2 linked regions of the Methylococcus capsulatus genome follow. The protein of the gene in region 1 binds, or shares a complex with, the protein of each later gene. Links are inferred from orthologs where the notes say so. Each region holds a gene or a part of one and is shown on either strand. Other genes may lie near its edges.

Evidence for each region.
Region 2: rpsT (region 1) and rpsL share a complex: the UniProt entries of both Bacillus subtilis proteins name them as parts of the 30S ribosomal subunit. The link is inferred for Methylococcus capsulatus from one-to-one orthologs.

The regions. Positions count from the first base shown.
Region 1 is NZ_CP104311.1:282,024-286,810, forward strand. The notes cover bases 797-3,763. They hold rpsT (30S ribosomal protein S20), read right to left. Parts: upstream 2,436-3,763; coding sequence 2,157-2,435; downstream 797-2,156. Other genes in these bases: cgtA (Obg family GTPase CgtA), read left to right, coding at 797-896; proB (glutamate 5-kinase), read left to right, coding at 880-2,004; murJ (murein biosynthesis integral membrane protein MurJ), read left to right, coding at 2,622-3,763. Also shown: more of cgtA, read left to right, coding at 1-796; more of murJ, read left to right, coding at 3,764-4,133; ribF (bifunctional riboflavin kinase/FAD synthetase), read left to right, coding at 4,142-4,787. UniProt on the Bacillus subtilis protein: Binds directly to 16S ribosomal RNA.
Region 2 is NZ_CP104311.1:1,661,262-1,664,828, reverse strand. Bases 1-2,707 are described here. They hold rpsL (30S ribosomal protein S12), read right to left. Parts: upstream 1,688-2,707; coding sequence 1,313-1,687; downstream 1-1,312. Other genes in these bases: rnd (ribonuclease D), read left to right, coding at 2,185-2,707; rpsG (30S ribosomal protein S7), read right to left, coding at 824-1,294; fusA (elongation factor G), read right to left, coding at 1-783. Also shown: more of rnd, read left to right, coding at 2,708-3,345; N4J17_RS08125 (AAA family ATPase), read left to right, coding at 3,332-3,567. UniProt on the Bacillus subtilis protein: With S4 and S5 plays an important role in translational accuracy. Interacts with and stabilizes bases of the 16S rRNA that are involved in tRNA selection in the A site and with the mRNA backbone.

The DNA of each region.
Region 1 (4,787 bases):
TCGCTTCGAACAATCTCAACACGCTCGCCGATTTTCGCTTTCACTCCCATTTCCGCGCCGAGCGCGGCGAGAACGGCTCCGGCAACAACTGCACCGGAAGGAGCGGCGAGGACTGCATCGTCCAGGTCCCCACCGGCACGATCGTGACGGACGCGGACACCGGCGAACACCTGGGAGACCTGACCCGCTCCGGCCAGCGCCTCCTGGTCGCCCGCGGCGGCTTCCATGGCATCGGCAACACCCGCTTCAAGAGCAGTACCAATCGGGCACCGCGAAGGGCCACACCCGGAACCCCTGGCGAGCGCCGCACCCTCCACCTCGAACTCAAGCTGATCGCCGATGTCGGCCTGCTCGGCATGCCCAATGCCGGCAAATCCAGCCTGATCCGCGCAGTGTCCGCCGCCCGCCCGAAGGTTGCCGACTATCCGTTCACGACCCTCCACCCCAACTTGGGCGTCGTGCGAGTCGGAGATCAGCGCAGCTTCGTCATGGCCGACATTCCCGGTCTGATCGAAGGTGCCGCCGAAGGTGCCGGCCTTGGCATACAGTTTCTCAAGCACCTGACCCGCACCCATCTGCTGTTGCACGTGGTCGACGTGGAACCTTACGAAACGGGACTCGATCCCGTCACTGCGGCGCGCAAGGTCATCGCCGAGCTGTGCAAATGGGGCCACGGGCTGGAGGCCAAACCGCGTTGGTTGGTGCTGAACAAGATCGACCGTCTGGCGCCGGAAGTCCGGGAAAGCCGCTGCCGGCAAATCATCGACAGCCTGGGCTGGACCGATCGGGTCTACCGGATCTCCGCCATCCAGGGCGAAGGGCTCGACCGCCTGACCCACGACGTCATGCACTTCCTCGAGCAGCAGGATAGGAGACCGGATGCAGAGCCGGAGTGAGCTCCCGGGTAGCCGGCGTGTTATCGTCAAGATCGGCAGCGCCCTATTGACTGCTGGCGGCAAAGGGCTGGACCAACCTGCCATTGCGCACTGGGTAAAACAGATCGCCGAGCTGCGCCGGCGGGGGATGCAGGTGGTGCTGGTCTCCTCGGGCTCAATCGCCGAAGGCATGTCGCGGCTGGGCTGGAAAACCCGGCCGCACCGGCTGAACGAGCTCCAGGCCGCCGCTTCGGTCGGCCAGATGGGGCTGGTGCAGACTTACGCAAGTCTGTTCAAGCGGCACGGCCTGCAGACCGCACAGATCCTCCTGACCCATGACGACCTGTCGAACCGCGAGCGCTATCTCAACTCGCGCAGCACCATACTCACACTACTCGAGCTCGGCGTCATCCCGGTCATCAACGAAAACGATACCGTCACCACAGAAGAAATCCGCTTCGGCGACAACGACACACTGGGCGCGCTGGTGGCGAACGCGGTCGAGGCCGACCTGCTCGTCATTCTGACCGACCAGGCTGGACTGTTCGAGCGCAACCCCTCGCTCGACCCCTCCGCGCCGCTGGTCTCACAAGCCGGTATCAACGACCCCCGCCTGGATGGCATGGTCAGCGACAGTCTGAGCGGTCTGGGCCGGGGCGGCATGATCACCAAGCTGCGTGCGGCCCGCCTGGCGGCCCGGTCGGGAACGGCCACCGTGATCGCCAGCGGCAGGGAAAGCGGAGTACTGCCGCGCATCCTCGATGGAGAGATCCTGGGCACACTGTTGATCCCGGACGTTTCCCCCCTGATCGCCCGCAAGCGTTGGATGGCCGGACAACTCAAGTTGAAAGGAAGCTTCGTGATCGACGAGGGTGCCGAACGGGTGTTGCGGGGGGCCGGGAAAAGCCTGTTGCCGATCGGCGTGACCGCAGTGGAGGGCGAATTCCGGCGCGGCGACCTGGTGGCCTGCGTGAATCAGGCGGGACGGGAAATCGCACGTGGACTGACCAACTACAGCTCTGATGAATCCCGTCTCATCATGCGTCAGCCGAGCACACGTATCGAGGAGATTCTGGGATATGTGGATGAGCCCGAACTCATCCACCGCGATAATCTGGTACTGAGCTAACGATAGTGGTGGCCATCCACCCTGGGCGGTGGATGCGTCTATCGGCAATGAACGCCCTTTGCCCCGACCCTCTCCGAGAGGGGAGCCCGGTTGCTGCGAGTTTGACCTCGCAGCGACGGGCCGGGCCCGGCCCCTGCCCGTACTTCTTGGGTTCAGGAAGCAGCCTGCAGCGCCAGCGCCTTAACGCGGGCATTCAGGCGGCTCTTGCTGCGCGCGGCCTTGTTACGATGGATCAAACCCTTGTTCACCGACGAATCGATGATGGGTACCGCCTGCCGGAATGCTTCCTGCGCCTTTGTCAGATCGCCGGAATCCACCGCCAGAATGACTTTCTTGATGTAGGTGCGCAGACGGCTGCGCAGAGCGGCATTGTGTGCACGGTTGTTCTCCGCCTGCCGAGCGCGCTTTTTCGCGGAAGCGATATTAGCCAAGGTCGACCTCTTCTGGGTTGCAACTGTAAGAAAAGCCAAGGATTGTGCTCAGCTTTCCTGCCGGTGTCAACCATAAATTCTGCGTCGGCGAGGCATTCGACCCACCGTTTGATTATACTGAGCTTTTTTAGCCGGAGCTGAACGCTGAGCCGACGTTTGCTGAAATCCACCGCGATGGTGGCTTCCATGACACTGATTTCACGTCTGCTGGGCTTCGTCCGCGACCTGATCATCGCGCGGACCTTCGGCGCCGACGCGGCGACGGACGCGTTCTTCGTCGCATTCCGGATACCTAATTTCCTGCGCCGGCTTTTTGCCGAAGGCGCCTTCTCGCAAGGGCTGGTACCTATCCTCTCGGAACTGCGCGCGGCCAAAGACGCTGCGGCTGCGAGGCAAACCATCGCGCACATGGCCGGAACGCTGGGGCTAGTTGCGGCCCTGCTCACCGGCCTGGGCATGGCTGCCGCGCCCATCCTGACCTTGCTGTTCGCTCCGGGCTTCCATGCCCAGCCCTTCCAATACGGCTGGGCAGTGGACATGCTGCGCATCACCTTCCCTTACTTGTTCTTCGTCATGCTGACGGCCTTTGCCGGGGGTGTTCTGCAGACCTGGGGACAGTTCGCTGTCCCGGCGCTCACCCCGGCTCTGCTCAACCTGGCGATGATCGCCGCCGCTCTGTGGCTGGCGCCGCTATTGAAGCAACCTGTGGAGGCGCTGGCCTGGGGCGTATTCACCGCCGGCATCCTGCAGCTAGTATTTCAGCTTCCCTCGCTCTGGGGTATTCGTCAGCTATCCCTGCCGCGCCCGGCCCGGCGGGACCGGGAGGTCCTGCGCATGTTCAGATCAATGGGACCGGCGATCCTCGGCGTGTCCGCGAACCAGATCAATCTGCTGTTGGACACGCTGGTGGCCTCGTTCCTGGCCTCCGGCAGCGTATCCTGGTTATATTACTCGGACCGGCTGGTGGAACTGCCGCAAGGGCTTCTGGGTGTGGCCATCGGAACGGCCATCCTGCCACATCTGGCCGCCGTCCATCTCGGCCGCGATAGCGACGGTTTTTCCCGGACGCTGGACTGGGCCCTGCGCTGGGTGGCCCTGCTCGGCTTGCCCGCCACCGTGGGATTGATGATTCTCGCCAAACCGCTGGTATCCACTCTGTTCGAGCACGACGAATTTTCCGACTACGACGCGGAAATGGCGAGCCGCAGCCTGATCGCCTATGCAGCCGGATTGCCAGGCGCCATTGCCGTCAAGGCGCTGGCCTCTGGATTCAGTGCCCGCCGGGACGTCCGCACCCCTTTGCGGTACGGCCTCCGCGCGATCGCAGCCAATGGCGTGCTGGCGCCCGTCCTGGCCTTCCTGCTGGCTCCCCATGGCTGGGGCCATGCCGGCCTGGCTGGCGCGACCGCGGCGGCGGCCTCGTTCAATGCGCTGCTGCTGTTCGGCAAATTGCTTGCCGATGGCACCTATAGGCCGGACGCATCCTGGCGCCGCTTCGGAGCCCGTCTGATCATCTCGAATGTCGCCATGGGCGCGCTGCTTACCCAAGCCCTCGAATCGCCTTGGACCGACTGGTCCGCCTCCGAACGCATCGTCCGTCTCGGCCTATGGATAGCGGCCGGCTTCGCCGTCTACTTGATCAGTTTGTTGCTGGCAGGTCTGCGTCCCCGACACCTGCTCCTTTCCGAAAAGGCGTGAATCCGGTCATGCGAGTGATTCATGGCCTTTCCGGCACGATATGCCCTCCTGCCTGCGTCGCCAGTATTGGCAACTTCGATGGTGTCCATCTGGGACATCAGACGCTGGTCCGCCGACTGGCCGACGAGGGGCACCGTCTCGGCCTGCCGGTCGCCCTGGTTCTGTTCGAGCCGCAGCCGCGCGAGTTCTTCGACAAAGACCACTCGCCTCCCCGTCTGATGCGGCTGTCGGAAAAACTGGCCAGACTCGCCGAGCTGCCGGTTGACTGGGTACTGGTGCTGCATTTCGATGAGGGGCTCGCCAATCTGGCGCCACAAGACTTCGTCCGGAGGATACTGGCCGAACGCCTTCACGTCCGCCATCTCATCGTCGGCGACGACTTCCGCTTCGGTCGCGGACGCAGCGGCGACCACGAACTGCTGTGCCGGCTCGGCCGGCTCCACGGCTTCTCGGTGAGCGATACCGAATCGGTGACGGTCGGCGGCGTCCGCGTCAGCAGCACGGGGGTACGGGAGGCGCTCAGGCAAGGCGACATGGCCGGAGCAGCCACACTGCTGGGCCGGCCTTACGCCCTATGCGGGCGTGTGGCTCATGGCAACCAGCTCGGCCGCCGGCTGGGCTTTCCCACCGCCAACATCGAGCTGGGGCGCGAAA
Region 2 (3,567 bases), 1.4 Mb from region 1 along the record:
GATCTCATTAGCCAGTGTCCGTGCGCGCAGCCCGCGCTTGATGTCCTCGACGGTCAGCTCACCTTCCTCAAGATACTTCTCCATGAGATCTTCGGACGATTCCGCCGCTGCCTCGACCATTTTCTCCCGCCACGAAGCACAGGCGGAAACCATGTGGGAAGGGACGTCACCGAGCTCGAAGCGCGTCCCCTGGGTGGAGTCATCCCACCAGATCGCCTTCATGCGCAGCAAATCGACGACTCCTTTGAATTCGTCCTCTGCCCCGATCGGCAACTGGACCGGCACCGGATTGGCCCCCAGACGGCTGCGGATCTGCTCGACGACACGCAGGAAATCGGCGCCGGCGCGATCCATTTTGTTGACGAATGCAATCCGAGGAACACCGTATTTATCAGCCTGCCGCCACACGGTCTCGGATTGCGGCTCGACGCCTCCTACGGCGCAGAAGATGGCGCAGGCGCCGTCGAGCACCCGCAGCGAGCGCTCGACTTCAATGGTGAAATCGACATGCCCAGGCGTGTCGATGATATTGATGCGGTATTCGGGAAAGGAGCCGTCCATGCCCCGCCAGAAACAGGTCGTGGCTGCGGACGTGATGGTGATGCCTCGTTCCTGCTCCTGCTCCATCCAGTCCATGGTGGCAGCGCCGTCGTGTACCTCACCGATCTTGTGAGACACCCCCGTGTAAAACAGGATGCGTTCGGTCGTAGTGGTCTTTCCGGCGTCGATGTGCGCCATGATTCCAATATTCCGGTAGCGCTCGATAGGAGTCGTGCGTGCCACAGCCAAATAACCTGTTATCTAAAGAGCGGGTTGACTGGAATTACCAGCGGTAATGAGAGAAAGCCTTATTAGCCTCGGCCATCCGATGAGTATCTTCACGCTTCTTCACTGCCGAACCACGGTTTTCCTTCGCCTCCAGAACCTCCGCAGCCAGCTTCATCACCATGCCTTTCTCGCCGCGCTTGCGGGCGGCATCGATCAGCCAGCGCATTCCCAGCGCCATTCGGCGGGCGGGACGCACCTCGATCGGCACTTGGTAGGTAGCCCCCCCGACACGACGCGATTTCACCTCGACGACAGGCTGGACGTTTTCGAGCGCCTTATTCAGAATCTCCAGCGAATCCTGCGATGTCTTCGCCTCGATGTGATCGAGCGCGCCGTAGACGATCTTTTCCGCGATTGATTTCTTGCCGCTCACCATGAGCATGTTCACGAACCGGGCGAGCGTCTCACTTCCGAAACGCGGATCGGCGATCACCTCGCGCCGCTCACTCCTTCTTCTTCTGGACATATCACCTACCCTCCCAAATTAGCTCTTCGGCCGTTTCGCGCCATACTTCGAACGGGCCTGCCGACGCTTCTGAACGCCCGCCGTATCCAGACTGCCGCGCACAACGTGATAGCGGACACCCGGCAAATCCTTCACACGACCGCCGCGGATCAGGATCACCGAGTGCTCCTGCAGGTTATGCCCCTCACCGCCGATGTAGGAGGTCACCTCCGCTCCGTTCGTCAAACGAACACGCGCCACTTTACGCAGTGCCGAGTTCGGCTTCTTGGGGGTCGTGGTGTAAACACGGGTACATACCCCGCGACGCTGAGGACAGCCTTCGAGCGCAGGGACATTGCTTTTTTCCTTTTTGCTTACTCGCGGCTTTCTAACCAGTTGGTTGATTGTGGTCATTACCGAACTCCTAAAACTATTCCAACCCGCATCACACGCAGAACCGCGTATACAATAGGGGAAAGACTAAAGCCGCTCAGAGTAATTACTGGCAGCCGCCATGTCAAGCACACCCGCGCCCGAACAAAAAATAAAAAGGCTCACATCGCTGCAAGCCTTTTTTGAAATTTGGCTCCCCCGGACGGGCTCGAACCGCCGACCCGCTGGTTAACAGCCAGCTGCTCTACCGACTGAGCTACAGGGGAATGATCAACACGAAAATCCACCGTTTTTCAAAATGGCGCGCCTGGAGAGATTCGAACTCCCGACCACCTAGTTCGTAGCCAGGTACTCTATCCAACTGAGCTACAGGCGCGCTGTGGAAAGCGCATTATCATGAAAGTCCCTCACCATGTCAACAAACATCGGGACGATTCCGAAAGAAAGGCAGGCTCCGGCTCACCCTGAAGGGGAGGAGAGTTACAATCTCCGTACATTGTTCTCACATGCTTGCAACCATGCCCTTCCCCATCACTTACATCGACTCGGCCGACGAGCTGGCGGCATTCTGCCGGTCCCTCGGCAGTTCACCCTGGATCGCGGTCGATACCGAATTCGTGCGGGACAAGACCTACTATCCGAAGTTCTGCCTGTTGCAAATTGCCAATGGCACCCAGGCCGCTTGCATCGATCCCCTCGCGATCGAGGATCTGAGCGAAGTCGAGGGTCTGCTGTTCAATCGAGCGATCACCAAAGTGTTCCACGCCGCGAGACAGGACCTGGAGATTTTCTTCCACCGATTCCGTGCCGTCCCGGCGCCGATATTCGACACCCAACTGGCCGCTCCCCTGGTCGGCCATCCCGAGCAAATCGGCTATGCCAGCCTCGTATCAGCCATGCTGGGTGTGACCGTCGACAAGGAGCACACCCGTACCGACTGGACCCAGCGCCCTCTCTCGGCCGCACAGAAGGAGTATGCGGCCAACGACGTGATCCATCTGGCGGCCCTGTATCCGAAGATGCGGGAGCAACTGGAACGGCTGGAACGCTGCTCTTGGTTGGCGGACGATTTCGCCGCACTGGAGAATCCCGACCTCTATGTTAACCGACCGGAAGATGCCTGGGAGCGCATCGGCGGGCTGGACCGCCTAAAACCCGATCAGTTCGCATTGGCAGTCCGCCTCGCCGCCTGGCGGGAAAATACCGCCCAGCAAAATGACCTGCCACGCAACTGGATCCTTCGCGACGAGGCGCTGCTGGAGATCGCTATGAAAAGGCCCCGCAACCGGGATGCTCTGCAGGCGCTGAGAGGAATCGACTCGCGCGTGATACAGCGATACGGCGAAGCGATGATCGCCCTCGTACACGTCGTCGGTGACAGCCAGACTGTGCCGCCACAGCCCCGCCGCGTTCAGCGCCGCAGTGCCCACACCGAGGCCGTCATCGACGCGATGTCGGCCCTGGTCCGTCTGCGCTGCATCGAACACACGATCAACCCCGCCGTCGTCGCCAGCCGCAAAGACCTCGAGGAGGCGCTGGAGTCGCCCGACAGCGCCAGAGTCCTGCAGGGGTGGCGACGCGCCCTGGCGGGAAACGACCTACAGGCTTTCCTGGACGAAAAGGCGATCCTGCGCATGAAGGACGGCCAACTCGCGCTCACCAGCCGTGAATACAGTTGACAACCAGGGTGCATTTCCGGCCGGACTGACGAGCGCCGATGCCTATCCCCACCCGGTTTCGAACATCCGCCTGATCGAAACCCATATTTCCTGGGTATTCCTCACGGGAACTTACGCTTACAAGATCAAGAAGCCCGTTGATTTCGGATTCCTCGACTTTTCGACGCTCGATCGACGGCGGCAATGCTGCGAAGAGGAAATCAGACTGAACCGCAGGCTCGC